4 regions of the Bradyrhizobium sp. AZCC 1678 genome follow, and region 3 is predicted to be linked to each of the others. Evidence: predicted binding sites of a transcription regulator. Region 3 holds the regulator's gene; each other region holds the start of a gene.
The links. The regulator PhoB, encoded in region 3, activates phosphate uptake and scavenging genes when phosphate is short. The targets are predictions, from matches to a motif close to TGTCATNNANCTGTCAT.

Region 1: the regulator PhoB is predicted to act here: its motif matches at 2,525-2,541, upstream of V1294_RS15700 (inorganic phosphate transporter).
Region 2: the regulator PhoB is predicted to act here: its motif matches at 1,269-1,285, upstream of V1294_RS25705 (CorA family divalent cation transporter).
Region 4: the regulator PhoB is predicted to act here: its motif matches at 6,077-6,093, upstream of V1294_RS34670 (esterase-like activity of phytase family protein).

The regions. Positions count from the first base shown of each region.
Region 1 is NZ_JAZHSE010000001.1:3,320,840-3,328,706, reverse strand. It holds gene V1294_RS15710 (ImuA family protein) at 1-307, opposite strand, end outside; gene V1294_RS15705 (UdgX family uracil-DNA binding protein) at 677-2,056, shown strand; gene V1294_RS15700 (inorganic phosphate transporter) at 2,595-4,223, shown strand; gene ppk2 (polyphosphate kinase 2) at 4,396-5,316, shown strand; gene V1294_RS15690 (M20 aminoacylase family protein) at 5,527-6,699, opposite strand; gene V1294_RS15685 (M20 aminoacylase family protein) at 6,863-7,867, opposite strand, start outside.
Region 2 is NZ_JAZHSE010000001.1:5,363,954-5,371,820, reverse strand. It holds gene V1294_RS25710 (nucleoside deaminase) at 1-411, opposite strand, end outside; gene V1294_RS25705 (CorA family divalent cation transporter) at 1,330-2,100, shown strand; gene V1294_RS25700 (CorA family divalent cation transporter) at 2,001-2,306, shown strand; gene V1294_RS25695 (hypothetical protein) at 2,522-4,342, shown strand; gene V1294_RS25690 (hypothetical protein) at 4,347-4,967, shown strand; gene V1294_RS25685 (DUF1330 domain-containing protein) at 5,270-5,656, shown strand; gene V1294_RS25680 (thiolase domain-containing protein) at 6,730-7,867, shown strand, end outside.
Region 3 is NZ_JAZHSE010000001.1:1,295,051-1,302,917, reverse strand. It holds gene argF (ornithine carbamoyltransferase) at 237-1,163, opposite strand; gene V1294_RS06120 (aspartate aminotransferase family protein) at 1,163-2,371, opposite strand; gene V1294_RS06115 (GcrA family cell cycle regulator) at 2,888-3,397, shown strand; gene V1294_RS06110 (LysR family transcriptional regulator) at 3,484-4,425, opposite strand; gene V1294_RS06105 (tripartite tricarboxylate transporter substrate-binding protein) at 4,515-5,534, shown strand; gene V1294_RS06100 (protocatechuate 3,4-dioxygenase) at 5,542-6,120, shown strand; gene phoB (phosphate regulon transcriptional regulator PhoB) at 6,134-6,835, opposite strand; gene phoU (phosphate signaling complex protein PhoU) at 6,847-7,563, opposite strand; gene pstB (phosphate ABC transporter ATP-binding protein PstB) at 7,575-7,867, opposite strand, start outside.
Region 4 is NZ_JAZHSE010000001.1:7,284,553-7,292,419, reverse strand. It holds gene V1294_RS34685 (phosphoserine transaminase) at 1-946, shown strand, start outside; gene serA (phosphoglycerate dehydrogenase) at 1,138-2,727, shown strand; gene V1294_RS34675 (mucoidy inhibitor MuiA family protein) at 2,908-4,593, shown strand; gene V1294_RS34670 (esterase-like activity of phytase family protein) at 4,677-6,029, opposite strand; gene V1294_RS34665 (heme ABC transporter ATP-binding protein) at 6,243-7,043, opposite strand; gene V1294_RS34660 (FecCD family ABC transporter permease) at 7,040-7,867, opposite strand, start outside.

The DNA.
Region 1 (7,867 bases), 2.0 Mb from region 3:
CGCGAAGCCCGTTCATCGACAGCGCGCCGGATTCAATTTCCGAAAAATCCTGCCGCACCCAAACCAGCGGCCGGCGCGGCGATACCCTTCCCGCCAGCCCTGCAATGAACCCCGTGGCCGCCGCGCTCTGGCGGCCCTCGGCGAACACTTCATGCACCGCTGCGACCGCAAGACCGCCGCACAGCGTCGCATCCGCGGCCGCATGGCCAAGCGCGACCTTGTTGAGGTCATGCGCATCGCCATGCGTCTCGATCCGCTCGATGCTCCCGCGCAAATTCGTAAGCGTGCTTGTGCGTGCGGTGCTCATGCCCCGCTCCTTAAGAAAATTTGGCCTTTACCGCTTTTTCCTAGTGAACCCGCGGCCGGCTCATTTGTTCATGATATGTTCTAATATAAAGCTAACCGGCCCGACAGAGTCAATCGAGATCGACGCTCAGCCGATTCATGAATGGAATCAAAGGGATTCAACGATGGCCGTACAACGTAAGCTGGAAATCCTGGCGCATGCCAACCCCGCACGCGGCATCCCAAGAAGAAAGGCGCTGCCGAGCACTTGCGAGCCTCGAAGGATGACAGGAACGCGGCCCATCCTTCGAGACGCCGCTTACGCGGCTCCTCCAGCGACAACGGCAAAGCCGTTGCGCGGGGATGACAGCGAAGTACGTGGAGTAAGCAAATGCACCACATCACCCTCGACAGCGAAACCGATTTCGATGGCTGGCGGAAAGCCGCCCGCGCACTGGCACTGGGCGATGTGAAACCCTCCGATGTGAGCTGGCGCGTGACGGGCGATGCGCCCGAACTGTTCGAGCCGGCGGCGGCGCCGCTCGAGCCGCCACATGGCACGTTCAACGTACCTGCCAAATTCGTCGAACTGGCTGAAGTCGCGATCCTGCACCGCAACCCTGAGCGGTTTGCCCTGCTCTACCGTCTGCTGTATCGGTTGCGAATTCATCACGACGTGCTTGAACTCGCAACCGATCCTGACGTGGCCGAGGTCGCCGCGATGGCAAAGGCCGTGCGCCGCGACGAGCACAAGATGCACGCCTTTGTCCGCTTCCGCGAAATCGGCCGCGAGCACAAATCGCACTTCGTCGCCTGGTTCGAGCCGGAGCATCACATCGTCGAACTGGCCGCGCCGTTCTTCGCGCGGCGCTTCGCCGACATGCCCTGGTCGATCCTGACGCCTGACGTCTGCGCGCATTGGGACGGCCATGCCGTCTCGATCACACCCGGCGTCGCCAAGAGCGAAGCTCCGACCGCGGATCGGCTGGAGGAAACCTGGCGGAGTTATTACGCCAGCATTTTCAATCCGGCCCGGCTGAAAGTGCAGGCGACGAGTAAGGAGATGCCACGGAAATACTGGCGGAACCTGCCGGAGGCCTCGTTGATTAACCCCCTGAAACCGCCCAAAGCAAACGACACGGCGAGCGAAATGGCCCGCAAACAGGCTGACGATATTGAGATGCTGCGCGAGGAAGCCGCCGATTGCCGCGCCTGTCATCTCTACAAGGATGCGACGCAGACCGTATTCGGCGAAGGCCGGCAAACGGCGCGGATCATGCTGGTCGGCGAGCAGCCCGGCGACAAGGAAGATATTGCCGGAAAACCGTTCGTAGGTCCCGCGGGTCAAATGCTCGACCGCGCGCTGGAAGAGGCCGGGATCGACCGCCGCACGGTCTACGTCACCAATGCGGTCAAGCATTTCAAGTTCGTGCCGCGCGGAAAGATCCGACTGCACCAGAAGCCGAATACGCCGGAGATCAAGGCGTGCCGGCAATGGTACGAACGGGAACTCGCCGCGATCAAACCCGAGTTGGTGGTGGCAATGGGCGCTACCGCAGCGCAAAGTGTGTTCGGGAAAATTACCCCGATCAACAAGAACCGCGGCCGCCCGATCGATCTCGACGACGGCACCAGGGCGCTGGTGACGGTGCACCCGTCCTATCTGTTGCGATTGCCGGACGCCGAGGCCAAGGCGCGGGAATACCGGCGCTTCGTCCAGGACCTCAAAATAGCCGCCGACGTGCTGCGAAAATCAGCACATGCGGCCTGAATTCCGCCAATCCGGCAGCCGCAATTATTGGTGAAATATAACGGGAAAAATTGACAATTCCATCTGCAACCATTAATTGATAGAAGACACAATCGCATTCTCAAGGGAATGTGGGACGTCTGGTCACGCCATGACGCTCCCATACGGTCGACGCGCTGCGCGGTCCACTTCAGCCCCGGCGCCGTGCAGCGCGCGACCCACTCTTCCGCCGCGAAGCCGACCATACGAGAGGCGACGGCATGAGGAAACGGTGAGAGGTAGCGGCGCGCAATCCCTCGGCCGCACGCGACCGGAATAGTTCAATCCGCATTGCTTCAACCCGCATTGATAAGGACGGGAACTGCGCCATCGCGCGGCACCGCCTCGCCAATGGCCCAACGATTCCAAGGAGAAGCATCCGGCGCCAAGGCATACGCCCGCGCCGACGCGCCTTGCATCGTCTGCCCCCAGGCCGAGCCAATCGCTGCCTGTCATCCAACCTTCAAGTCCCTCAGTCAAAAATGCTCCCTCAGTCAGTTTATTTCGGCGGGGTGTCAGAATGACCGATGTTGCTCTCAATCCATCGATGGGCGACGCGGCGCCCGTCCAGCCGGCCTCCCGGCCGAACCTCGACAAGGGTTTCAATCCGCTGACCATGATCCTGTTCTGCGGCATCCTCGCCGCCGGGCTGCTGTACGTCGCCTACAGCATCTACGCCGACATCGACGCGACCGGCATGCGGGTCACCGCCTACCTGCCCTATATCCTGCTGTTCGTGGCGCTCCTGATCGCGCTCGGCTTCGAATTCGTCAACGGCTTCCACGACACCGCCAACGCGGTCGCGACCGTGATCTACACCCATTCGCTGCCGGCGGAATTCGCCGTGATGTGGTCGGGCTTCTTCAATTTCCTCGGCGTGCTGCTCTCCTCCGGCGCGGTCGCCTTCGGCATCGTCTCGCTGCTGCCGGTGGAATTGATCCTCCAGGTCGGAAGCAGCGCCGGTTTTGCGATGGTGTTCGCGCTGTTGATTGCCGCCATCGTCTGGAATCTCGGCACCTGGTATTTCGGCCTGCCGGCATCTTCCTCGCACACGCTGATCGGCTCGATCATCGGCGTCGGCATAGCCAACGCGCTGATGCGCGGCCGCGACGGCACCTCGGGTGTCGACTGGACCAAGGCGACCGAGATCGGTTACGCGCTGCTGCTCTCGCCGCTGTTCGGCTTCTGCATGGCGGCGATCCTGCTGCTGGTGCTGAAGTTCGTCGTCCGCAATCCGGCGCTGTATGCCGCGCCCGAAGGCAACAAGCCGCCGCCGCTGTGGATCCGCGGCGTCCTGATCGCGACCTGCACCGGCGTCAGCTTCGCGCACGGCTCCAACGACGGCCAGAAGGGCATGGGCCTGATCATGCTGATCCTGATCGGCACGGTGCCGACCGCCTACGCTCTGAACCGTGCCCTGCCGGAATCCCAGGTGGTGCAGTTCCAGAAGACCTCGGAAGCCGCCTCCAAGGTGATCGCCGCCAAGGGCGCCGGCCATAGCATCATCGGCGACCCGCGGCCCGCGGTGACGCAATACGTCGCCGCCCGCAAGATCAGCGAAGGCACCTACCCCTCGCTGGCCGTGCTGGTGAAGGATATCGGCGACCAGGTCCAGAAGTACGGTTCGCTGAACAAGGTGCCGGCGGAAGCCGTCGGCAACACCCGTAACGACATGTACCTGACTTCGGAAGCGATCCGCTTCCTGATGAAGGACAAGGAAAACGACCTGAACAAGCAAGAGGTCGACATCCTCAAGGCCTACAAGGGCTCGCTCGACTCAGCCACCAAGTTCATCCCGCTCTGGGTCAAGATCGCGGTGGCGATCGCGCTCGGGCTGGGCACCATGATCGGCTGGAAGCGCATCGTCATCACCGTCGGCGAGAAGATCGGCAAGTCGCATCTGACCTACGCGCAAGGCGCGTCCGCCGAACTTGTTGCCGCCTCGACGATCGGCGTCGCCGACGTGTTCGGCCTGCCGGTTTCCACCACCCACGTGCTGTCGTCCGGCGTCGCCGGCACCATGGCAGCCAACGGTTCCGGCCTGCAGATGGCGACCATCCGCAACCTGCTGATGGCATGGGTGCTGACGCTGCCGGCCGCGATCTGCCTGTCGGCAGGCCTCTACGTGCTGTTCTCGAATCTGTTCTGAGTATCGGCGGTGCGATCGGGTCGCTGTCATGCGGGCAGCCTCGACAGGTAGCGGAAGGCCGGAACCAAACTCCGGCCTTTTGCTTTCCGCAAAGTGCCCTGACCGATGATACGGCAGGACACCGACGTTCGCACACCATGCGAACCCAATAGTTCTGCAGCTGGAGCCCGCCATGACCAAAAGGCCCCCGAATGGCACCATCCACGACCGCATTCAGGCGGAAATGCTGGATAGTTTCGATGAGGAACTGGAACTTGAAATCGACGACGATCGTCTCGATGCGCTGACCAATGAATTTGCCGACCATACGGAAGAAGAGACGATCGATCGGCGCGTCTACTTCAAGGAATTATTCCGTCTGCAGGGTGAACTGGTAAAATTGCAGACCTGGGTGCAGCACCACAAGCTGAAGGTGGTGGTGATTTTCGAGGGGCGCGATTCCGCCGGCAAGGGCGGCGTCATCAAGCGCATCACCCAGAGGCTCAATCCGCGTGTCTGCCGCGTCGCGGCGCTTCCGGCGCCGAACGAGCGGGAGCGCACGCAATGGTATTTCCAGCGTTACGTTTCGCATTTGCCGGCCGGCGGCGAGATCGTGCTGTTCGACCGCAGCTGGTACAACCGCGCCGGCGTCGAGCGCGTGATGGGTTTTTGCACTGAAGACGACGTCGAAGAATTCTTCCGGTCGGTGCCGGAATTCGAGCGTATGCTCGTACGCTCCGGAATCATCCTCATCAAGTACTGGTTTTCCATCACCGACGAACAGCAGCATTTGCGCTTCACGATGCGGATCCACGATCCCCTAAAGCAGTGGAAGCTCAGCCCGATGGATGTGGAATCGCGCAGCCGCTGGGAGCAATACACCAAGGCCAAGGAAGCGATGCTGGAGCGTACCCACATTCCGGAAGCTCCCTGGCACCTAGTCGAGGCAGACGACAAGAAGAAGGCACGGCTGAACTGCATCGCGCATCTGCTCGAACAAATTCCCTACCAGGAAATCAAGCAGGACCGGGTGGTTCTGCCGGCGCGGGTTCGCAACCCGGAATATAGCCGCGGACCGATACCGCCCGAAATGTACGTGCCGGCGCGCTACTGAGTGCCGCCGGACCGTAGACGGTAGCGCCGGGACACGGCTGGGATTTTAGCCGTGTCTTTGTTTGTTCATCCGGGCCCTGAGGCGCCCTATCGGCATCTCAAGTCGCGGCTGAGCGGCAAATAAGGAAGGCCCGTACTGGAGATACGGGCCTTCTTTGATATGCATTCGACTTCACGTACGATGGAAGTTCAAGAGAGGAGCGAGGCGCCCTTACGCCGCGGCCAGCTTGTTCTCGACCAGCTTGATCCAGTACGAGGTGCCGTACACGATCGCCTCGTCGTTGAAATCATAGGCGGGGTGATGGAGCCCTGCGCTGTCGCCATTGCCGCAGAAGATGAAGGCGCCCGGCCGCGCTTCCAGCATATAGGAAAAATCTTCCGCGCCCATCAGCGGCGGCATGTCGTGGACGTTCTGGGCGCCGGCCACTTCCCTGGCCACCTGCGTAGCGAAGTCGGTTTGCTCGGCGTGGTTTTTGGTGACGGGATAGCCGCGCTCGTAGACGAGATCGACCTTGGCGCCGGTCATTTTGGCTACGCCCTCGCACACCTCGCGGACGCGCCGCTCGACCGTTTCGCGGACTTCCGGCGTCAGCGTCCGCACGGTGCCGCGCAGTTCGGCGGTCTGCGGGATCACGTTGCGCGCGTTGCCGGCATGGAACTCGCAGATCGAGATCACGGCCGAGTCCAGGGGATCGATGGTCCGCGCTACGATCGATTGCAGGGCGGTGATCAACTGCGAACCGACCAGCACGGAATCGATGCACTTGTTCGGGCGCGCGGCGTGGCCGCCGAGTCCTTCGATCTTGATGTCGATCGAGTCGGTCGCAGCCATGACAGGACCGGGGCGGATGGCAAAGGAGCCGACCGGAATCCCCGGGCCATTATGCATGCCGTAGACCTGCTCGATGCCGAACCGGTCCATCAGACCGTCCTTGATCATGGCGGCGGCGCCCGCACCGCCCTCCTCGGCCGGCTGGAAGATCACGACCGCGTCGCCGGCGAAATTCCTGGTTTCGGCGAGATAGCGCGCGGCACCCAAAAGCATCGCCGTGTGGCCGTCATGGCCGCAGGCATGCATCAGGCCCGGCGTCTTGGAGGCATGGGGAAGGTTGGTCGCTTCCTCGATCGGCAACGCGTCCATGTCGGCGCGAAGCCCGATCACCTTGATCTCGCCCTTGCCGGGCTGCTTGCCCTTGATGACGCCGACGACACCGGTGCGGCCGAGGCCCGTCGTCACCTCGTCGCAGCCGAATTCGCGCAAGCGGTCCGCCACGAATGCTGCAGTGCGGTGGACGTCGTACAGTAATTCAGGATTTTCATGGATATCGCGGCGCCAGGCCTGAATATCGGGTTGCAGATCGGCGACGCGGTTGACGATGGGCATGGGACTTTCTCGAACCTCAGGTTGGAACAGTAACGCCTCTGTAGCATGCAAGCGGCGGTCCACCCAGCACGCTGCCGCAGAGCCCCCATTCCACCCGGAAGCTTGGCCGACCAGAGCTGGAAAGCCCGGCGAAGCCCTTAGCCCAGCGAGGCCTTGGGCGGCCTCACGCGGCCAGCGTGTTCTCGACCAGCTTGATCCAGTAAGAGGTGCCGAACACGATCGCCTCGTCGTTGAAATTATAGGCGGGGTGATGCAGCCCTGCGCTGTCGCCGTTGCCGCAGAAGATCAGCGCACCCGGCCGCTGCTCCAGCATGAAGGCGAAATCTTCGCCCGCCATCAGCGGCGGCATCACCTGTACATTGGCATAGCCGGCGATTTCGCGGGCTGCCCGCGTCGCGACATCCGTCTGCTGGACATGATTGACTGTTACCGGATAGCCGCGATCATAGGTCAGATCGATCCTGGCGCCGGTGACCTGCGCCACGCCGGCGACGACCTCGCGGACCCGCCGTTCCACCATCTTCCGCACGTCGCCGTTCAGAGTACGGACGGTGCCCGCCAGCTCAGCGGTGTGCGGGATCACATTGCGGGCGTGGCCGGCGTGAAACTGGCACATCGAAATGACGGCCGATTCCAGCGGATCGACGCTGCGCGACACGATCGACTGCAGCGCCGTGATCAACTGCGCGCCGACAAGGACGGAATCGATGCATTTGTTCGGATGCGCGGCGTGCCCGCCCCGCCCCTCGATCTTGATGACGACGGCATCGCCTCCGGCCATGATCGGACCGGGCCGCAGCGCGAACGAGCCGACCGGAATGCCCGGACCGTTATGCATGCCGTAGACCTGCTCGATGCCGAAACGGTCCATCAGCCCGTCCTTGATCATCGCAACCGCGCCCGCGCCGCCCTCTTCGGCCGGCTGGAAGATCACGACCGCATCGCCTGCGAAATTGCGGGTTTCGGCGAGATAGCGCGCCGCACCCAACAGCATGGCGGTGTGGCCGTCATGGCCGCAGGCGTGCATCAGGCCCTTCGTCCTGGAAGCGTAAGGCAGATCGGTCGCCTCCTCGATCGGCAGCGCGTCCATATCCGCCCGCAGCCCGATGACCTTCACGTCGCCGTTGCCGACGGGCCGGTTGCCCTTGATGACGCCGACGACGCCGGT
Region 2 (7,867 bases), 4.1 Mb from region 3:
GGAAGCAAACACCTCCGGCAATGTTGAGGACAAACCGGCATCGGTTAGAATATTCCATCGTGAGTTACCGCCCATTACCGGGGATCGCAGGCCGAATATCACTCTGCCGATCCTGCTTTCCCGGATGGCGTAAGAACACATCGCGCAGGGCTCAATAGTTGAATAGATCGTGCACTCATCAAGGCTCGTTGACCCTAATTTTTTCTGAGCTGAAGAAATCGCGACCATCTCAGCGTGCCGCGTAACGTCTCGTTCGTTTCTGACCATATTGAACGATTCGCAAATGAATTCGCCTCGTCGTCCGATGACGGCTGCAAACGGGTATTCCCTCCTTGAACTCGCGGATTGTGCCAGAGCAACGCAGCGGCGCATCATTGCTATATCGAATGCTTCTGAATCATGCTTGTTCATGGCACTGACTTGGTTATGGCACTGACTTTTGCAGCACATCGGCGCCGCTTTACCACCCGCTATGGTTCGCACAGCGGGCGATCATCCTGACGGAGGGTTAGAACGACTATTGTATGGTTGCGTTAACGGTAGCTACTGACGTGCCGGAACTGGTCGGACTCTTGCCTGTCGCTTGAACGGAGAAAGCATCGCTGCCTCTATATCCTGCCTGCGATGTGTATACGTAAGAGGACCTGTTGAGCCTTTGCAACTTCCCGTGCGCCGGTCTTTGTGAAACTCTCGAACTCAATATTTCGCCCGAAATATTGATGGTAAACAAACAACTGCCCCTGGAAGCGATCATGATATAGCCGATCGAGTTAAAGCCCCAGCCTGCTGGCGGTGATCCCGACACCACGCATTGGTTCTGGGCAGGTGCCGGCGTCGCTACTGCTACCAAGCCTAGCGTGACCGCAATGAGTACTGAACACGCTCGCATTATGTGTGTCATTCGGGTGCTCCATTTAAGTCAAGTTGTCGGCTCCTTCGCGTTGTCGTTCAGATGCGGCTGACGACGCCTTCGACCAGCGCAGCGGTTCAATCGGGCACGTTCAACGCCGGCCCGAAGCGACGGCCTGACGTTACTTTTGAGGTTCAGACACGACGAGTCCTTGTCAGGCTGCTCTAGCCTACCAAAACATCGTAGGAGGCGCATTGCCCTTTGGGGCAATACCCCACTGTATGGCGAGAATTGCAGATCTGGCCGGGGAGCTATGCAACGGCTTGCGATCCAATTTCAGAAAGATCAGCGACCGCACGCCCGATGAACTGCTCAATTGAATCAAAAGCTTGTCTCCAGAGCTTCGATGGGGTGTAGTCGCCATCAGCTTGTCACTGCGTTGACGCATGGCCCGCTTCTCACCAGCAACGGGTTAGCGGATGGACCAGCCCCTCGCCGACATCGGCATCATCTCCGCCTATCGCTTCGCGAGCGACGGCTCCGCGACGAAGCTCGACGTCGCCAACCTCGATGCGGAACTCGCCGATCCGCACGGCTGGCTGTGGCTGCATTTCAACCTGGCCAACCGTCGCTGCCACGACTGGCTCGCCAGGAGTGCGTCGCTGTCCGATGTCGCGCGTGAGACCCTGCTCGATGCCGACGAGCATATCCGCCTCGATATCTTCAATGAAGAGATCGCCGGCGTTTTGCCCGACTTGCATCAGCAGTTCATGCAGGAGGGCGACGATCTCCTGCGGGTGCACTTTGCGATCTCGTCAAGGCTGATGATCACCGCCCGGCGCAAGCCGCTGCGCGCGATCGAGCTGACACGGCGTGCGATCGATAGCGGCCGCAAGTTTCCCACGCCGGTGTCGCTGTTCGATGCGATCGTCGACCAGTTCGCCGATGTGATCGGACGCTATTCGGCGGGCCTCGGCGACGAGCTCGACATCGTCGAGGATCATGTGCTGCACGACGAGATCGACGAAGAGCGATTGCGGCTCGGCCGCGTGCGCCTGCAAGCAATCCGCACGCGGCGGCAGCTCTCGCAGATCCGGGCGCTGTTTCACCGCCTGGAGACGACGTCGAATCCGAAACCCTGCTGTCGGCGATGCGCAAGCTTGCGCAGAAGTTCGACGCGCTCGACTACGAGTTCAGCGCGGTCTATGAGCGCGCGCGGCTGCTGCAGGACGAGATCGCCGGCCGCATGACCGCGATCACCAACCGCCGCCTGTTCACGCTGTCGGTCCTGACCGCGTGCATGCTGCCTTCGACGCTGGTCACCGGCTTCTTCGGCATGAACACCAAGGACATGCCGTTCCAGAGCGGCGACGGCGGCACCTGGTACGCGCTGCTGCTGGTGATCGCCGCGGGAGGACTGACCTGGTGGCTGCTCAGGCGGACCAAGGCGCTGTAGGCCGATCATGGTGTGACACGAGCCTCTGCCGTCATGCCCGCGAAGCAGGCATCGCCCCGGCTGGCACGCTTCGCTCCGCCCACCCCGGCGCGGAACCTATGGATCCAAAGCTGCGGTCAAATGCCCGCCTTTGTGCACATTCCGCTACTCAACTCTCCGCTCTTTCGAGGGCGTGGAAAGAGAGTTAGACTTCGGTCGATCAGCGCCAGATAGACGTGCCGAAATCCTGTGATTGGGGGCGACGTCGGTGCCTTCAACAGCAAGCATCGCACATTCATTCAAGACTGGTTGCACGCGCAAGTGCCGCGCAGTGGCCGGTGCGTGTAACGCACGGACACAGGGCAATAGGTCGAAACTGGAGAATGAGGGACAGAGAGGTATCTGATCACTCAAGCTTACGGACGATCACTCGCAAGGCCCAGAGGAGACTCACGATGAACGCGAAATCGGGACGAACCTTATTTGCCGCCGGCCTGATCAGTGCGGCGCTCATCAGCGGCGCAATCGGCCAGCAAGACGACAAGCTCGGTAAGGTAACCTTCGCTACCTCCTGCGACCCAGCTGTGCAAGTCGAGTTCGACCGCGGCGTCGCCATGCTCCATTCGTACTGGTTCTTGATTGCCCGCCGCAAATTCGAAGAGATCCTGAAGCAGGACCCCACTTGCGCCATGGCGTATTGGGGCGTGGCGATGGATCGCCTCGGTAACACCCTTGCCACTACGCCGACGCGAGCCGAGGCCCAGGCGGGTTGGGAAGCAATCGAAAAAGCGCAGGCAACGGGTGCGAAGACGCAGCGGGAGCGCGATTGGATCGATGCCCTTGGCGTCTATTTCCGCGATCATGACAAGGTGGCCGTGGATGCCCGACTGGCAGCCTATAGTGCCGCGATGGAGAGGGTGGCGCAAACCTATCCTGATGACTACGAGGCGCAGGTCTATTACGCGCTGACGCTTCAAGCCTCGGCACCGAAGAGCGATCTCACCTACGCCAATCAGATCAGGTCGGCGGCGCTGTTGGAGAAACTCTTCGAGCAGAATCCGCAGCATCCAGGCGTGACGCACTACCTCATCCACGCCTACGACTTCGCGCCGCTTGCCGAGAAGGGAATCGCGTCGGCGCGGCGCTATGCCGGCATTGCGCCGGCCGTGCCACACGCCCGGCACATGCCGTCGCATATCTACTCGATGGTCGGGCTTTGGGAAGAATCCATCGCCTCGAACGCGTCGTCGCTCGAGATCCAGCCCGACTACTATCACGCGTCGGATTTTTCGGTCTACGCCCATCTGCAACTCGCGCAGGATGCCAAGGCCGAGGCGATGATCAAGAAGTCGCTCGCCACCGCCGACCGCGGCGATCGTCCGATCAACTTCGTTCATTTTACCGCCAAGGCCGCGATGCCGGCGCGTTACGTCCTGGAACGGGCGGATTGGGCCGGCGCTGCCGCGTTGCCGATAACCGCCACCCAATATCCCATGGCGGATTCGTTGGTCCGCTTTACACGCGGTCTGGGCATGGCGCGCACCGGCGATCTCTCGGGCGCCAAAGCAGAGATCGAAGCAATGAAGGCGTTGCAAACGACACTGCAGCGCGCCGACCAGTCCTACTGGGCGGACCGGACCGAGGAGCAGATGCTTGCCGTTTTGGCCTGGATCGCACTGAAGGAAGGCGCGACCGATCAGGCGCAGCGGTTCATGCGCGCCGCCGCCGATGGCGAAGATGGCAGCGTCAAGCATGTGGCGATGGAGAATCGTCTCTATCCGTTCCGCGAATTGCTTGGCGAACTACTCCTTGAGACGGGCCAGCCCGCCGCGGCCCTGAACGAGTTCGAGACCGCTCTCAAGCAGACGCCCAACCGCTTCCGCGCATTCTGGGGAGCCGCCCGCTCCGCCGACAGCGCCGGTGATCGTCAAAAGGCGTCCGACTACTTTGACAAGCTGGTGAACCTCGCCAGCAATGCCGATACGGAGCGGCAGGAAATCCGTGTGGCCCGGGCATATGCGCGCCAGGATGACACGATAGGTAGTGCGCGAAAATAGTCCCTTGGCTGCCGGCCCGGCGCCCGGCAGCCATCAGTTCGAGAAGACAGCGATGATCCGCGCAGTCGCATTGGCAATGATGCTCGGCGTGCTCGTGAGCGGCGTGGCCGCCCATATCATAACGCCGGGCTGGCGGACCGCGATCGCACCGCTGGTCGGCGTACGCGACCGTCCGGTTGAGACCGCCGCCACGGCCGAAGCCTGGCCGATCTGCACCTCCATGGCCTCCGTTGCACCGGACGCCGACTGGGCCCAACTCGATCCCGATTTCAAGGCTGGCAAAAAGGCGCTGCGCGCAGAGAATTGGAGTGGCGCAATCGCGGCGTTCGAACTCGCGGCACTGCGTGACCCGACCAATGCCGATATCCAGAACTACATCGGCTACGCCTATCGGCGGATGCGTCAGATGGGGCCAGCGATTGGCCATTATCAGAAAGCACTGCTGTTGAATGCCCGCCACCGCAGCGCGCATGAGCATCTCGGTGAAGCTTATTTGGTACTGGGCGAACCGGCCAAGGCACAGCAATTGTTGGTGGCATTGGAAAATCTTTGCCTGCTTCCCTGCGAAGAATACGACGACCTCAAGCGCGCCATCGCCGCGTACAAGACGCTGGCCGGGCACTGAGATCGATTCATCGGCCGGCCGCGCCACGCCTTTCAGCGAGAGAGACTGGAACGCGAGGGCCTAGTCTGTCCTGTACTCTTCCGACAACCCGGCCGACGTTATAGGCTGAGTGGACGGACATCGAGTTAGTCCGCGAGCTGCCACTGGGGCGTGCCGAAGTCCCCGTTTCGTATTGGCAGCGTCGATGCTGTCGGCAGGCGTCGCACTTCAATAGACCGACGATCTTTTAGCCGGTGCCTTTTCGCAATCGCACGGTCGTGCGAGCCAGCACGACCTTTTCGCAGTGACAAGGGAGAAACGTCATGAAGACTCACCATTCAGTGACATTAGCGATGCTGGCGGGCTTCGGACTCGGTGCAGTCGCGGTTGAAGGACTCCATGCCCAGGCTAAGCCACCGGTATACCAAGTCGTTGAAATCGAGCCCTCGAACATGGAGGCCTACGTGAAGGACTACGTCCCGAAGGCTCAGGCCGCCATCAAAGCTGCTGGCGGCAAGTTCCTTGCCGCCGGAGGTAAGACCACGACAATCGAAGGAGAGCCGCCGAAAGCACGCGTTGTTATCCAACAGTGGGATAGCGTTGAGAAAATCCAAGCGTATCGCGATTCGGCGGCCTTCAAAGACCTCTTGCCGCTCCGCAACAGCATGGCGAAGTTCCGCAGCTACGCCGTTGAGGGGGTACCTCAATAGCTATTCGGACAACGGGCGTGCCGGATTGAAGGCCGCCTTAGCTGGCGGCCTTCTTCCTTCCGCGCCACCAAAGGGCAGGAGCGGTTCTGTGAGGGCCTGCGGGCGAGGTGATGTCGGAGATGAGTCATTCGCGTCGATCTTGGCATGTCTGCTTCATGTCCGATGACGGGGGTAATTTCGGAAGTGCTGTTGTTCGGTTTCCCATTGAAGGCATCGCTCTTGCCGGTCGCCGGACGGGCAAATCAGTAAGCGTTTCGGGTGCGCGACAGCCCGACCCGCTAACCCAAGCCCATGAAAAGCGCTGCGCCAAAGCACGAATTTCACCAGCCAATTCAACGTGATTTGGGTCGTCCAGATTGCGCATTGAAAATATTCCGCTTCTCATTTCCCCCAAATCAGCTCCATCTTCGCGCCATCCCGCCTCATCGAAGAGGGGCGTACGCGTCGTCACGATACGTGGAGTGCGGGTTGCGGTGGACGCGATGGCGTTGCGCGCGCGAGGCATTGCAGGGCGGCCTTGAGCTTGGTCTTGAGGCTGTGAGCGATTGATCCGCGCAGGACGAGCGGCGTTATTGCGTACGGCAAAAGCGTGTGGTTCTGGCACCCGTGGCTGGTGTCAAGCTGGCGGAGGCTGATCGAATCCAACCGGGTTCGATCGGCCGTCAATCCGGCAGCGACGGAGGCAACGGGAATTCGTCTCCGGGAAGAGCGCGCCATAAGCCGTCAAGCCATTGCGCAGGGAAGGCCGGATGCTCTCCGCTGGACCTGTATGCCCGTGTGCGCACTTCTTCGTGCATATTGCACACGAGACCGCGGGTGCAGCGCGCACCCGGTCTTCCCTGCGCCCTCTCATCCCTGAGGGGGCAAGCGATCAGGTACAACTCGGGCGCGCTGCGCCGCGAGAGCGTACCGGCATATCCGCCTCTCACGACTTGATACGATTTCCGTCGATAATCATCCCGACTTGAGTCCAGTCGCTACCGTCTCGCCCGGCGGAATATTTCGGCGCTTGCCAAGGGAGCGGCGACAGGCCAGAAAAAAACCAGGAAGAAGAAACGCCAACGGAGAACGATTTGACCATCAAGGGCAAAGCCTACATTGCCGGGATCTACGAGCATCCCACCCGGCACGCACCCGATAAATCAACTGCGCAGTTGCATGCCGAGGTCGCCAAGGGCGCGATCGAAGATGCCGGGCTCACCAAGGCCGACATCGACGGCTATTTCTGCGCCGGCGACGCCCCGGGCGGGCTTTGGCCGATGGTCGATTATCTCGGATTGAAGGTGCGTCACGTCGATTCCACCGAGACCGGCGGCTGTTCCTATTTGATCCATCTCGGCCACGCCGCAGAGGCGATCGCGGCGGGCAAATGCTCGATCGCGCTGGTCACGCTCGCCGGCAAGCCGCGCACCGGGGTGATGCCGCCGCGCGCCGCAGGCGCGGAAGCCGATTTCGAGGCGGCCTATGGGGCCACCACCCACAATGCCTACGGCATGTGTGCCATGCGCCATATGCACGACTACGGCACCACCAGCGAACAGCTCGCCTGGATCAAGGTCGCGGCTTCCCATCACGCCCAGTACAACCCGCACGCGATGTTGAAAGAGGTCGTCACCGTCGAGGACGTCATCAACTCGCCGATGATCTCGGACCCACTGCACCGCATGGATTGCTGCGTCGTCACCGATGGCGGCGGCGCGATGATCGTGACGACGCCGGAGATCGCGAAGAGCCTGAAGAAGCCGCTGGTGCGGCTGATCGGCCATGGCGAAGCGATGAAGGGCCCGCGCGGCGGCAAGGATCTCGATCTGACTTATTCCGCCGGCGTCTGGTCCGGCCCGCGCGCCTTCGAGGAAGCGGGCATCACGCCAAAGGACATCAAGTACGCCTCGATCTATGACAGCTTCACCATCACGGTTTTGATGCAGCTCGAAGACCTCGGCTTCTGCAAGAAGGGCGAGGGTGGCAAGTTCGTCTCCGACGGCAATCTGATTTCGGGCGTCGGCAAGCTGCCGTTCAACACCGACGGCGGCGGCCTCTGCAGCAATCACCCGGTCAACCGCGGCGGCATGACCAAAATTCTTGAGGCGGTCCGCCAGTTGCGCGGCGAAGCCCATCCGAAGGTGCAGCTGCCGAATTGCGACCTCGCAATCGCCCATGGCACCGGCGGACTTCTCGGCGTGCGTCACGCCGCCTCAACCTGCATTCTGG
Region 3 (7,867 bases):
CACACGTCGTCCCTGCGAACGCAGACCATGACCACCGGCGTCGTTGGGCCGCAGGTCCGTAGCCCGGATGGAGCCAACGGGTCGCGCGAATGCGCGCCCGATGACAGGCTCCGCGCAATCCGGGACCGCTCACGCCGCTTGCACTTTCCCGGATTTCGCTTCGCTCCATCCGGGCTACGAACTAGGTCGCTGCGCCTATTGCGCAATTGCGCACTAGGCAGGGACGACGGAGAGAGCTACGCCACTTCGTTAAAACACCAGGCCAATATGCCCTTTTGCGCGTGCAGGCGATTTTCCGCTTCGTCGAACACCACCGATTGCGGACCGTCGATCACTTCGTCGGTGACTTCCTCGCCGCGATGCGCGGGCAGGCAATGCATGAAGATCGCATCACTCTTCGCCAGCGACATCAGCTTCTCATTGACCTGATAGGGCTTGAGCACGTTGTGGCGATGTTCGCCGTCCTTGTCGCCCATCGACACCCACGTATCCGTGACGACACAGTCGGCGCCGCGGACGGCGGCCTCGGGATCGTTGCCGAGCACGATGGGCGCTTGCGTCGCCTTGATCCAGTCCTTCATCGCCTTGTTCGGCGCGAGCTGCGGCGGGGTCGCGACATTGAGCTGGAACTTGAAACGCTCCGCCGCATGCGCCCACGACGCCAGCACGTTGTTGTCGTCGCCGGTCCAGGCCACGGTCTTGCCCTCGATCGGCCCGCGATGCTCCTCGAAGGTCATCAGATCGGCCATCACCTGGCAGGGATGCGAGCGCCGCGTCAGCCCGTTGATGACGGGCACGGTGGCGTGCGCGGCCAGTTCCAAAAGCGCGTCGTGATTGAGGATGCGAATCATGATCGCATCGACATAGCGCGACAGCACGCGCGCGGTGTCGGCGATGGTCTCGCCGCGGCCGAGCTGCATTTCGGCCCCGGTCAGCATGATCGACTCGCCGCCGAGTTGGCGCATGCCGACGTCGAACGACACCCGCGTGCGCGTCGAGGGACGTTCGAAGATCATCGCCAGCGTTTTGCCTTCGAGCGGCTTCTTGCCCTTGTCATGTGCCTTGAGCTTCGCCTTCATGTCGGCGCTCAGCGCCAGCATGTTGCGCAACTCCTTCGGCGGCAATTCGTTGATGTCGAGGAAGTGACGGACGGATTTGCTCATCATCCCGCCGCCTTCTTCAACTGCGCACTCGACAGCGCGACGCAGGCGCGCTCGAGCATCTGAACGGACTCGTCGATCTCGGCCTCGGTCACGATCAGCGGCGCCAGGAACCGCACCACATTGTCGCCGGCGCCGACGGTGAGCAATTTCTCGCCGCGCAACGCATTGACGAGATCGCCTGAGGGCACCACGGCCTTGACGCCGACCAGGAGCCCCTCGCCGCGCACTTCCGAGAGCACGGCGGGATAGCGATCGACCACGGAGGCGAGTTTCTGTTTCAGCAGCAGCGACATCTTCTGTACATGGTCGAAGAAGCCGGGCTTCAGCATCACGTCGAGCACGGCATTGGCGGCAGCGATCGCCAGCGGATTGCCGCCGAAGGTCGAGCCGTGCGAGCCCGGCGTCATGCCGGAGGCGGCCTCGGCGGTGGCCAGCACCGCGCCGATCGGAAAGCCGCCGCCGAGCGCTTTCGCCAGGGACATCACGTCCGGCGTCACGCCGACGCGCTTGTAGGCAAAGAGATCGCCGGTGCGGCCCATGCCGGTCTGCACCTCGTCGAACGCCAGCAGCAGGCCGTGCTCGTCACAGAGCTGGCGCAGCGCCTTGAAGAAAGCCTGCGGCGCGGAGCGCACACCGCCCTCGCCCTGCACCGGCTCGATCAGGATACCCGCGGTGTGCGGCCCGATCGCCTTCTTCACCGCTTCGAGATCGCCATGCGGCACCTGGTCGAAGCCGTCCATTGGCGGGCCAAAGCCTTCGAGATATTTGGCGGAGCCGGTGGCGGCGAGCGTGCCGAGCGTGCGGCCATGGAACGCGCCCTCGAACGTGACGAGCCGATAGCGCTCGGGATGCCCCTTGGAGAATTGATAGCGGCGCACGACCTTGATCACGCCTTCCATCGCCTCGGCGCCGGAATTGCAGAAGAACACCAGGTCGGCAAAGCTCTGCTCGCAGAGCCGCGCGGCAAGCTTATCGCCATCCGGGCTCTTGAATAGGTTCGACATGTGCCAGAGTTTTGTCGACTGTTCCTGCAGCGCCTTGATCAGGTGCGGATGGCAATGACCCAGCGCGTTCACCGCAACGCCCGAGGTGAAGTCGAGATAGCGCTCGCCATTGGTTGCGGTCAGCCAGCAGCCCTCGCCGCGTTCGAAGCCGAGATCGACCCTGGCGAAGACGGGGAGCAGATGCGACGTGGCGCTATTGGTCATGGCGATCACAAATGGTTTGCACTGAAGGTTTGAGACCCGCTTTCAAGACCTGCCGCGGAGCACACGCGTGCAGTGGCGCGAAGGCGGCAACGGCCGGTCTTGCGAAAACGAAACGTGCCGCCTCTTAAGGGCGGCACGTGGGAGGCATTCTATGTGGGCGGGGGGCGCTGTCAACACGCCACGAAGCCGCCTTTCCTGCACTGCAAGATGGGGGAATCCGTAGGATTGCGGTGTGGTGGAAAACACGCAGTGCAATGCCTAGATGTCGGAACATGTGGACGCGCGGGCCCGGACTCTTGCGCCGGAGTCACGCCATATTGTAGCTTTTGGGCTGTCGGGTACGACATCTCGTGCGGCAGTTCTGATCCCAAGAGTCCATTTTGTACAGCGTAGACGTTCGGGCCGGTTTCCGCGCCCGGCGAGGGCTAAGGGATTCTGACCGCAGGGATTTTAGAGACGAATGACGTCGCCAGCGCTGCCCCTGATCGGCCGGCGCGATGCGAAGGGAAGAATACGATGACGGTATTGACCTGGTCCGACGATCGCGTCGAGCAGCTGAAAAAGCTCTGGGAAGCCGGATTATCGGCCAGCCAGATCGCCGCGGAACTCGGAAATGTGACGCGAAACGCAGTGATCGGCAAAGTGCACCGGCTGGGCTTGTCCGGCCGCGCCAAGAGCCCCTCCTCGGCCGCCCCGCGGCAGCGCAAGGCGCGTCCGGCCCAGCAGATGATGCGGGTGTCGCGCCCGGTCTCGCGCGGCAACACCGCGCTGGCGCATGCCTTCGAGGTCGAGATGGAGCCGGATCCGATCGCCGTCGACAATGTGGTGCCTATGAGCCAGCGGCTGTCGCTGCTCGAACTGAACGAAGCCACCTGCCACTGGCCGGTCGGCGATCCCTCAAGCCCGGAATTTTTCTTCTGCGGCGGCAAGGCACTCGCGGGCCTGCCCTATTGCGCGCATCACTCGCGCGTTGCGTATCAGCCGGCTGCCGACCGGCGCAGGCAGCAGCCGAAGCCGACGCGGTAGTTGCTATCGTCCCGGCCTTGAGCCGGGACCCATAACCACAGACGTTCGTGGTCAGGTTTGGCTGGTGCGCCAGCCCGTTTCAACAATCAACGCCGCACGCGGACAAGCGATTTCGTGACTTCCCGCGTGCAATCGATAAACGACGCGACCGCAGGGCCAAGCGTTCGATTCTTCAAAAATACGATTTCGGCCGAAATCCGTGGGCCCGCCGATTTTAACGGCAAAACCCTCAAAGCGGCTTGATGCGCGCTTAATGCCGCGACGGACATGGGAAGAATTCCTACAAATTCTCCGCTCGCAATAAGCGACACGGTGAGCTGAATAGCTATCGTTTTGACCAACGGCTTCGGTGGCGAAAAGCCATTCGCTCGAAATACCTCGCCAACGAGCGCGCCTGGCGCGCTGTCATAGGGTGGCAGGACCCAATTGCCCTTAATGATGTCCGTGAGGTCAATTCGGCGCTTTCGCGCCAATTCACTTTGCGCCCCCACAACGAAGACAAAGGGTTCATCGAACAGGACTTCGGAATGGAAGTCCTCGTGCTGTCCCGTGGCTCTCGTAATCAGCAGATCAATTTTGCGCTCGCGCAGTTCCTGAATTTGATGTCCACCCGGATTGGTCAGCTTCACGTCAAGCTGAACGCCGGGATGTGCCTTGGAAAATTCCCGCACGATAGCCGGCACCAGGCTGTGCAGAATGATGTCGGTGCATCCCACCCTCACCTCGCCCGAGTTTGGATCGGACAAATGTTGGAGCGAGCGAAGGCCTTGTTGCATCTCGTCGAAGACATTGATGCCGCATCGAAGCAACACCTCGCCATAGGCCGTGAGTTCGGCGCCCTGCGAGCCTCGATCGAACAATCGCACGCCGAGCGTGCCTTCAATTTCGGATACCGCCTTGGAGACGGCAGGATGTGAAATTCTGAGCCTGGCAGCCGCCTTCGCCATGCTGCCGGTGTCGGCAACCGCCATCACAATATGAAGGTCCCGCAACTTGATGCGGCGGCCAATTCGATCCGACCAGTCCATTCGGGCTTAACCCAGCGGTTACAGGGATGCCGCAATTTTCGGTCTACCAGATAATGCCCCGGCGGACCAGAGTTGGCGGCGGTTCGATGATGACCGACCGGACAAATTCGCTGGAGAAGGACGATCACATGATCACGAAGCGAAGATTCGTATCGATGGCGTGCGCGGGCGGCCTCGCCGCCATTGTCCCCGACGCGATCCGCATGGCGAGCGCCCAGACAGCTTCGCGGATGCTGGTGGGGTTCGGTGCGGGGGGCACGATCGACGTGATTGCGAGGAGGCTCGTTGAGGGAATGAAGGATCAATCACTTTCATTCATCGTCGACAATCGTCCCGGCGCCGGCGGGCGTCTGGCGCTCGGCGCGCTGAAAAGCGGCCCGGCCGATGGCACGGCGATGATCCTGACGCCCGCCTCCAGCTTCGCCGTTTTTCCCCACGTCTACAAGTCGCTGGGCTATGATGCGTTCAAGGATTTCGCTCCCGTCACTACAGTCTGCTCCTTTCCATTTCTGATCACCATCGGTCCGATGGTGCCTGCCGACGTCAGGACGCTGGCCGATTTCGTGAAATGGTGCGCGGCTAATCCCAAGCAAGCCACCTACGGTACGGCGGCGGCCGGGTCGATGCTGCACTTCACCGGCGTGAGCCTGGCCAAAGCGGGCAGGTTCGAATTCGTGCATCTGCCCTATGGCGGCCCCGGCGGCATTCAGGATCTGATCGGCGGTCAAATCGCCGCTACGATCTATCCAATCGGCACTGCACTGCCGCATGTGCAATCCGGCGCCATAAGGGCACTGGCGACAACTGGATCGCAACGATCCCCGCTGCTTCTCGATGTGCCGACGGTTCGGGAGGCCGGATATTCCGCGCTGGAAGCCAACGAGTGGTTTGGCGTCTTCGTTCCGGCAAATACGCCTGCCGGAACGGTGAACCGCCTCAATGAGGCGATCCGCGCGGTGGTGAACACCGACGCCTTCAAAACGGCCTTGGCCAAGCTTTCCGTAGATCCCGCCGGCCAAACGCCGAAGGAATTTGCGCAACTGATCAAATCCGATTTCGACCGCTGGGGCCCAATCGTCCAGGCCTCCGGCTTTACGCCAGAAGATTGAGGGGGTCATGGACAACTCAACGGGCACGCGGCTGCACCGGACACCGGACCAGATTCTCGGTCCCTACTTCCCGACCGGGCAGACGCCAGCCTCACAAGCCGACCTGACCTCGGTCAGGGGTTTCGAAGGGTGTGCGCAGGGAGAAATCATCGAGGTCACAGGGAGGGTGCTCAATCTCGACGGCGAACCCGTTCGCGGGGTACCCGTCACGATCTGGCAGGCCAACACTTTTGGCCGCTACGTGCATGCCAACGACCTCAATCCCGCGCCGCTCGATCCACGCTTTGTCGGTTGCGTCGGCATTCTATCTGATAACGACGGCGTCTATCGGATCAAAACCGTCAAGCCTGGAGCTTATCCCGCAGGTCCAGATTGGATGCGCCCGCCTCATATCCACTTCGAAGTTCACGGCCGATTCGAGCGGCTGATCACCCAGATGTATTTTCCCGGCGAGCCGCTCAATGCCTGCGACAGGCTGCTCAACGCTGCGCTGCGTCCCGATCTGCTGATTGCAGAGCCACTTCCATCGGAAGATGGAGCAGACCATCGCGTTCTGAATTTCGATATCGTTCTTGCGCGGGGCTGACTTCGGTCGCGCCCTACTCCACCTTCGCAAACCTGTCATCCAGCGCATACCCCGCGCCGCGCACGGTGCGGATCGGGTCCTGTTCGCGGCCCGGGTTGAGCAGTTTGCGCAGGCGGCCGATGTGGACGTCGACGGTGCGCTCGTCGATATAGATGTCGCGGCCCCAGACGCTGTCGAGCAACTGCTCGCGGCTGAAGACGCGGCCGGGATGCTCGAGAAAAAATTCCAGCAGGCGATACTCGGTCGGGCCGAGATCGATGGAGCGGCCCGAACGCGCGACGCGGCGTTTTTCGCGGTCGAGTTCGATGTCGCCATAGGTGAGCACGGTGGCGAGCCGCTCGGGACTTGCCCGCCGCAACAGGCCCTTCACCCGCGCCAGCAGCTCCGGCACCGAGAACGGCTTGACGATGTAATCGTCGGCGCCGGTCGCCAGGCCCCGCACCCGCTCGCTCTCCTCGCCGCGTGCCGTGAGCATGATGATCGGCAATTGCTTGGTCTCCGGCCGGGCGCGCAGGCGGCGGCAGAGTTCGATGCCTGACAGCCCCGGCAGCATCCAGTCGAGCACGACGAGATCCGGCACGCGCTCCTTCAGCCGCGTATCGGCGTCGTCGCCGCGGGCGACGGTTTCGACGTCATAGCCTTCAGCGTCGAGGTTGTAGCGCAACAGCGTGGTCAGCGCTTCCTCGTCCTCGACCACCATTATGCGCGCGCTCATTCTTGTATCCCTCAGCTATTCGGTATCGTGGTCGCAAACGTCGTCATGTCGCCCTTGGGGCGCTGGTCGAGCATCTGCTGTCCCTCGATCATGTAGAATACGGTTTCGGCGATGTTGGTGGCGTGGTCGCCGATCCGTTCGATGTTCTTGGCGCAGAACATCAAATGAATGCAGAACGAGATGTTGCGCGGATCTTCCATCATGTAGGTGAGAAGTTCGCGGAACAGCGAGGTGCAGATGGCGTCGACTTCCTCGTCGCCCTTCCAGACCGCCATCGCCGCCGGCAGGTCGTGCGCCGCATAGGCATCCAGCACCGACTTGACCTGCGACTGCACCAGATCGGTCATGTGCTCGAGGCCGCGGATCAGCTTCAGTGGCTGGAAATCGTTCTCCAGCGCGGCAACCCGCTTGCCCATGTTCTTGGCGAGGTCGCCGATCCGCTCCAGATCGGTGGCAACCCGCATGGCGCCGACGATTTCGCGCAGGTCGATCGCCATCGGCTGGCGCCGCGCGATGGTCAGCACCGCGCGTTCCTCGATTGCATGCTGCAGGCGGTCGATTTCAACGTCGGCAGCGACAACGCGCTTGCCGAGCGCGACGTCGCGGCGGATCAGCGCATCGACGGATTCGGTGATCATGCGTTCGACCAGGCCGCCCATCTCGGCGACCAGGCGGGTCAATTCCTGAAGATCGCTGTCAAATGCCTTGGCGGTGTGTTCAGAAGCCATGTGTTATCTCCTCAACCGAACCGGCCGGTGATGTAGTCCTGGGTGCGTCGATCGCTCGGCGAGGTGAAAATCTTGTTGGTGTCGTCGAACTCGATCAGCTCACCGAGATACATGAAGGCGGTCTTGTCCGAGACGCGGGCCGCCTGCTGCATGTTATGGGTGACGATGGCGATGGTGTAGTCCTCCGCCAGCTCCTGGATCAATTCCTCGATCTTGGCGGTCGAAATCGGGTCCAGCGCCGAGCACGGCTCGTCAAACAAAATCACCTCGGGCCGCACCGCGACCGTGCGCGCGATGCAGAGCC
Region 4 (7,867 bases), 6.0 Mb from region 3:
CGGCGCGGTCGAAATGGCGCTGTGGTCGCTGCTCGGCGCGCGGCCCGTCACTACCATCGCCTGGGAATCCTTCGGCGAGGGCTGGGTCAGCGACATCGTCAAGGAATTGAAGCTGAAGGACGTCACCAAGCTGCATGCCGGCTATGGCGACCTTCCCGATCTTTCCAAGGCCGATCCGGCGTCCGACATCGTCTTCACCTGGAATGGCACGACGTCCGGCGTGCGCGTGCCCAACGCCGACTGGATCAGCGCGACCCGCGAAGGCCTCACGATCTGCGACGCGACGTCGGCTGCTTTCGCGCAGCCGCTCGATTTCGCAAAGCTCGATGTGGTGACGTTCTCCTGGCAGAAGGCGCTGGGCGGCGAGGCCGCGCACGGCATGCTGATCCTTTCGCCACGCGCGGTGGAGCGGCTCGAGACCTACAAGCCGGCCTGGCCGCTACCGAAGATTTTCCGCCTGACCAAGGGCGGCAAACTCAACCAGGGCATCTTCGAGGGCGAAACCATCAACACGCCATCGATGCTGTGCGTCGAGGATTATCTCGATGCGCTGAACTGGGCGAAATCGATCGGCGGCCTCAAGGCGCTGATCGCGCGCGCCGACGCCAACACCAAGGTGCTGGCCGACTGGAAGGCGAAGACGCCGTGGATCGATTTCTTGGCGAAGGAGCCGTCGATCCGCTCTAACACCTCGGTGTGCCTGAAGTTCACGGATCCTGCGATCACCTCGCTCAACGCGGACGCGCAGGCGGAGTTTTCCAAGAAGCTGGTTGCGCTGGTGGAGAAGGAAGCCGCCGGTTACGACTTCGCCTATTACCGCGATGCGCCGGCGGGCCTGCGGATCTGGTGCGGCGCCACCGTGGAAGCCTCCGACGTCGCGCTGCTGACGCAATGGATCGATTGGGCGTTCGCCGAGACCAGGGCAGCGCTGCCGAAGGCGGCTTGATCGTCACCCTCCCCTCGAGGGGGCCGAGACGAGCAAAGCTCGCTCGTGGGTCGACGTACCCGAAGGGTGCGTCGGGGTGGAGTGATCTCTCCACACCCGACGCACGCAGAGTTCGCAGCGACAGTTTCACCCCACCCCGGCGCTTCGCGCCGACCCTCCCCCTCCAGGGGAGGGTGTGAAGGATTACACCAATGTCCAAACCCAAAGTTCTCATTTCCGACGCGCTGTCTCCCGCTGCCGTGCAGATCTTCAAAGACCGCGGCGTCGAGGTCGACTTCCAGCCCAATCTCGGCAAGGACAAGGACAAGCTCGCCGAGATCATCGGCGACTACGACGGCCTTGCGATCCGCTCCGCGACGAAAGCGACCGCCAAGATCATCGAGAAAGCAAAGAAGCTGAAGGTGATCGGCCGCGCCGGCATCGGCGTCGACAATGTCGAGATACCGGCGGCGACCGCCAAGGGCATCATCGTGATGAACACGCCGTTCGGCAATTCGATCACGACCGCCGAGCATGCGATCACGCTGATGCTGGCGCTGGCGCGTGAAATTCCGCAGGCCGACGCCTCGACGCAGGCCGGCAAGTGGGAGAAGAACCGCTTCATGGGCGTCGAGATCACCGGCAAGACGCTGGGCGTGATCGGCTGCGGCAATATCGGCACGATCGCCGCCGACCGCGCGCTTGGCCTGCGCATGAAGGTGATCGCGTTCGACCCGTTCCTGTCGCCGGAGCGCGCCAAGGACATTGGCGTCGAGAAGGTCGAGCTCGACGAACTGCTCAAGCGCGCCGATTTCATCACGCTGCACACGCCGCTGACCGAGAAGACCAGGAACATCATCGACGCGGCGGCGATCGCCAAGATGAAGAAGGGCGTGCGCATCATCAACTGCGCGCGCGGCGGCCTGGTCGACGAGCAGGCGCTGCTCGACGCGCTGAATTCCAAGCATGTCGCAGGCGCCGCCTTCGACGTGTTCGTCGAGGAGCCCGCCACCAAGAACGTGTTGTTCGGCCATCCCAACGTGATCTGCACGCCGCATCTCGGCGCTTCCACCACGGAAGCGCAGGAGAACGTGGCGCTGCAGGTTGCCGAGCAGATGTCGGATTATCTCTTGACCGGCGCGATCTCGAACGCGGTGAACTTCCCCTCGATCACGGCCGAAGAAGCGCCGAAGCTGAAACCGTTCATCGAGCTCGCCGAAAAGCTCGGCTCGTTCGCGGGCCAGCTCACCGAGAGCGGAATTTTGAAAGTCCAGATCACCTATGAGGGACATGTCGCCGAGATGAAGATCAAGGCGATCACCTCGGCGGTGCTGTCGGGCCTGCTGCGGCCGATGCTGGGCGACGTCAACGTGGTCTCCGCGCCGGTCGTCGCGAAGGAGCGTGGCATGGTGGTCGACGAAATCGTGCGCGCGGCACAGAGCGACTATGAAAGCCTGATCACGGTCACCGTCACCACCGAGCGGCAGGAACGCTCGGTGTCCGGCACCGTCTATCACGACGGCAAGCCGCGGCTGGTCGACATCAAGGGTATCCGGGTCGATGCCGAGTTCGGCAAGTCGATGATCTACGTTACGAACGAGGATAAGCCGGGCTTCATCGGCAGCTTCGCCGGCCTGCTCGGCGCGGCCCAGATCAACATCGCGACCTTCCATCTCGGCCGCACCAAGCAGGGCGGCGACGCCATCGCGCTGGTCGAGATCGACGGGCCGGTCCCGGCGGACGTGCTGAGCAAGGTGCAAGCCTTGCCCCAGGTGAAGCAGGCCAAGGCGCTGGTGTTCTAACCGCGCATCGCTCTTTCCCTTCGGTGAGGGGATTGCTTATCCTTCGCCGCGGTCCCGCCGCGGCGAAGCCACATGGAAATCTCGATCGAACCAGTTTCTCCCTCGCTGCGTCTCATGACCGGGAGTGGTGGTGGGCGTTGTTGCGCGTCGCCATCCGGCGAACGGTTCAGGAGGGTATCCATGCGATTGATTGCGAACGTTTTTTCTACGACGAGCCTCGTCTTGCTCACGGCGCTCGGCGCGGGTGAGGTGCGGGCGGCTGAGTTGGCCGCCAGTTCGGCGGTCGATGCCGTCACCGTCTATCCCGATGGCGCCAGCGTCACGCGGATTATCTCGCTCGATCTGCCGGCGGGCGAGAATTTCGCCGTTCTCAAGGATTTTCCGCTCGCGCTGGATCCGTCATCGCTCAGGGTCGAGGGCGAAGCCGGCGCAAAACTCACGATCGGCGCGATCGACGCAAAACCGCCGCGCGCGGCGCCGCCGGTCAACCTGCCCGAACTCGACAAGCGCATCGAGGCGCTGAAGGACGAGCGCGCCAACTTGCAAGGCGCGATCGATGCCGCGACCGCGCGGCGCAAATTCGCCGAGCGATTTGCGGATACCTCTCCGACCGGCATCGGCGACAAGGGTGAGGCGCGGCCGATTTCCGAATGGCGCGCGGCCTTTGCCGCGGTCGGCGATGAAATCGCCAGCGCCGACGCCGCGATCCGCGACGCCGGGCGCAAGCAGCGCGAGCTCGACCGCGAAATCGCGCGTCTCGAGCAGGACCGGGCGCAGAAGCCGCCGAGCAGACTGGAAGTCCGGATCGAGCTCGCGGCAGCCGCCGCGACGAAAGCGACGCTGCGCGTGACTTATGCCGTGCGCAACGCGCGCTGGACGCCGCTCTACGACGCCCGTCTCGACACCGGCGCCAAGGACCGCAAGCCTGCGCTCGAACTGGTGCGCCGCGCCGAAATCACCCAAAACACCGGCGAGGATTGGTCCAATGTCGCGCTCAGCGTCTCGACCGTGCGCACCGCGCGCGGCGGCAACGTGCCCGACCTGAAGTCGCTCGTCGTTCAATACCCGCAAGTACCGCGCCCGGTGGCCGCGGGCTCCGTATCGGATACTGCGATGAACTTGGCTGCGCCAGCTCCGGAGAGGTCGAGGCAGTTCCGCGCTAGCGGGGGGAAAGCCGAGGAGCCGGTGATGGAGAAGGCGGCCGAGCAACAGGCCGCGGCTGACGTCAGCGGCTTCCAGGTGGTGTTCAAGATTCCCGGTCGCGTCAGCCTCGGCGCCAGCGAAGGCGCCAAGAGCCTGCGCGTCTCCACCGCGACCATCGCGCCCGATCTCGCCGTGCGCGCGGCGCCGGTGCTGGATCCGACCGCGTTCCTGGAAGCAAGTTTCAAGCAGACCGAGGACGCGCCATTGCTGCCCGGCCGGGTTTCGATCTATCGCGACGGTGTCTTCGTCGGCCGCGGGCTGATGGCCGCCGCCAGCAAGGATGAAACCGTTCGGCTCGGGTTTGGCGCCGACGACAAGATCAAGATCGAGCGCACCGTCGTCAAACGCAACGAGGGCTCGGCCGGCCTGATCGTGACGACGTCGAAGACCGATGAACGCGCGTTCAAGACCAATGTGCGCAACGGCCATGATTTCCCGATCCGGATCGCGATCGAGGATCAGTTGCCGGTCAGCGAGAACGAGGACATCGTGGTCGAGATGTTGCCGTCGACGACAGCGCCGACCGCGAGCAACATCCGCGACAGGCGCGGTGTGCTGGAATGGGCTTTTGAGGCGAAGGCGGGCGAGGTCAGGGACATCAACTTCGCCTGGCGGATACGCTGGCCGAAGGACAAGGGCGTGGTGATGGTGCCGGCGGGGTAGGGCGCTCTGTGCTTATGCGGCAGTGCTCGCCACGGACTTCTCCCTCTCCCCGTTCTTCACGGGGAGAGGGAGAAGGGGCAGCGTCACTTCGCCTTCAGGAACTCACCCACTTCCAACAGCACGAACTCATTGTCGTCGGCCTTATTCGGATCGCGGCTCGACGAGAACGGCAAATTGTTGTCGTTGCCGACGATGATATGGGTGTCGTCGACGCGGTCGACGTTCTCGATGGTGAAGAACGGGAACGTCAAGACGGCGTCGTTGAGCGGCTTGCGCGCCTTCTTGTCGGGATCCTTGATCTTCATCAGGTCGATATAGGCGATCTTGCGCACCGGCTTGCCGACATTGGCGTCGGAGAATTCTACCTTGTAGACGCGCTTGAATTTGGCGAGGTCGGGGAAACAGTTTTCGCCGCGTTGACCCTGCGGGCAGGCCTTGTCCGCGGTGCCTTCGCCGTTGTCGCGCTCGATGATCAGGCCGCTTGACGCGTCGATCATGTTGAAGTCGCCGATGGCGTTGCCGTTCTGCTCGAACGCATAGTGCCAGTAGCGGCCGGTAAATTTTCCGGCGGCAACGTCGAATTCGAGAATCCGCGAGGCTTCCTTGCCGTCGACCTTTTCAAAATCCTTCTTCTCGGTATCCCACAGCGGGCCTTCCAGCAGGCCGTAGAGGAACTTGCCGTCCTTCGACGCGGCAAAACCTTCATAGCCCTTGGAGCGGCGCAGATTGACCGTGGTGTAGCTCGCGCCGGGTGCGCCCGGCGACTGCACCGACCAATGGTCGGGCGAGCGCACCGGCTTGCCGTCAGCCATGGTGTCGAACACGGCCAGGATCTTGCCCATCCTGTCGGCCTTCAGCACATACGGCCCGAACTCGTCGCCGATCCAGAAAGTGTCGCCGATGATCTGAAAGCCTTCGGTGTCGAAGTCGGCGCCGGTGAAATAACGTTTTGCGGTGTCCTCATGCAGGATGCGGAACGGCACCTTCCTGTCGGGATCGTGCAGGAAGATGGTTTCCTGCCGCTCGATCTTGCCGGTCGCCCAGTCGATCTTGTGGCGGTTGAGATAGAGCATCGAGTCGGCCGAGTTGTAGCGCGAGCCCATGCCGTTGTCGGTGAGCACCCAGAACGAACCGTCCGGCATCACCTTGATGCCGGAATGGCCCTGCAGCGGCTGGCCCTTGAACGGCAGCGATACGCCGGTCGGCCGCTCGTAGGATTTGCCCATCACGCTGCCGACGGTGTCGACGCGCTTGCCGGTGGTGTATTTGCCGGTGGTTTTGAGATCGTCAGGCGCGTCCGTGGGCGCATCGATGAAGCTCTGCGCCGGCAGCACGGCGTGGCCCTTCAGCGTGGCGGGAAACTCCCCTTCGCCTTGGGCGAAGGCGGCGCTGGCCAGAAATATCGACGCGACGGAGCAGAGCAATGACACGCGCATGGCGGACCTCCTGTGAATGATGGCGCGCTGTGTCTTGCGGAGCGGCTGTTACAGTTGGCTGACAGTTCTGTGAAGAACCTGTAACGCCGTTGGATAAGCCTTGCGGCGTTATGCCGTCACAGCGTTTTCCAGCGAAGCGGGCCCCGGTTCGCGTCAAGAAAACGCGTCAAAACAAAAACCTAGAGCCGGTTCTGATTCAATCAGAACCGGGCTCTAGGGCGGGCCTGCGGGCCGCATGGTTTGCGGCAGCAGGAACGGCACGCCCTGATCGGTGTAGTCGATCGTGACGTCTACCTCAAAAATCCGGCGGATGGTCTCGGCCGTGATCGCGTCAGTGCGGCCGCCGTCGACGGCGAGCTTGCCGCGATGCAGCAGCACGATCCGGTCGGCGAAACGCATCGCCAGATTGAGGTCGTGCAGCACGGCGATGACAGCCGTGCCATTCTGAGCGCGCCCTCTTGCCGTCTCCACCAGATCGATCTGGTGGCGCATGTCGAGGCTGGAGGTCGGCTCGTCCAGCAGCAGCAGGCCGGGGCCGTGCTGTTGTTCGCCGCAGGCGAGCTGCACCAGAACGCGGGCAAAATGCGCGCGTTGCTGCTCGCCGCCGGAGAGCGTCGGCAATTGCCGGTGACTGAAATGCGTGAGTCCGACCTCGTCGAGAGCGGCATCGACCAGCCGTTGCGCGGCGGCGCGGCCGGTGTCGCCTGCGCCCATATGGACGATCTCCTCGACCGTGAACGGGAAGGTGACGTTGACATGCTGCGACAGCATCGTGCGGTGATAAGCGAGCTGTCGCGGTGGATAGAGATGGATCTCGCGCTGCTTCAATTTGATCTGCCCGCGCGTCGGGCGGAGATCGCCGGACAGCATCCGCAGCAGGGTCGATTTGCCGGCGCCGTTGGGGCCAACGATCGCGACCATCTCGCCGGCTGCAATTTTCAGATCGATGCCGTCGACCAGCGTGGCGCCCCCGACCACCATCGAGATCGATTGCGCTTCGAGAATCGCGGTCATAGCGAAACCAGCCCGCGCTGGCGCAACAGCATGCCTAAGAAGAACGGCGCACCGATCGCCGCCGTCAGGATGCCGATCGGCATTTCCGCGGGCGCCACGATGGTGCGGGCTAGCGCATCGGCGCCCACCAGCAGCACCGCACCGAATAGCATCGAGGCCGGCAGCAGCAGCCGGTGCGCTGGGCCAATTAACAGCCGCAAAAGATGCGGCACCACGATGCCGACAAAGCCGACGACGCCGCAGACCGAGACCGCAACGCCCGTCATTGCCGACACCAGCACGATCGAAATCCGCTTCAAGCGTTCGACATCGACGCCGCTGTGAAACGCCTCGGCCTCGCCCAATACCAGCACATCGAGCCCGCGCGCGATCGAGACGCAGGCGATCAAGGCGAGCCCCAGCACCGGCGCCAGCGTGGCGAGCTTGGGCCAGGTTGCGCCGCTCAGCGAGCCCAGCATCCAGAACGTGATGTCGCGCAACTGGCGATCGTCGGCGATGAACACGAGTAACCCGACGCCGGCATTGGCGATGGCGGCAATCGCAATTCCCGCCAGCAGAAAGATCGCAATCGACGTCCGTCCCGAGCGGCTGGCGATGGAGTAGAGGATGATCGTCGTTGCCAGCGAACCGATAAAGGCTGCGAGCGGCAACAATTGATTCTGCATAAAGTGGAGGCTCTGGCCGAACCGGCTGTCGGTGAATACGATCGCCGCGGCGGCCGCGAACGCGCCGCCGGAGGAAACGCCGACGAGGGCAGGATCGGCCAGAGGATTGCGAAACAGCCCCTGCATGATCGCGCCGGATGCCGCGAGCAGAGCGCCCAC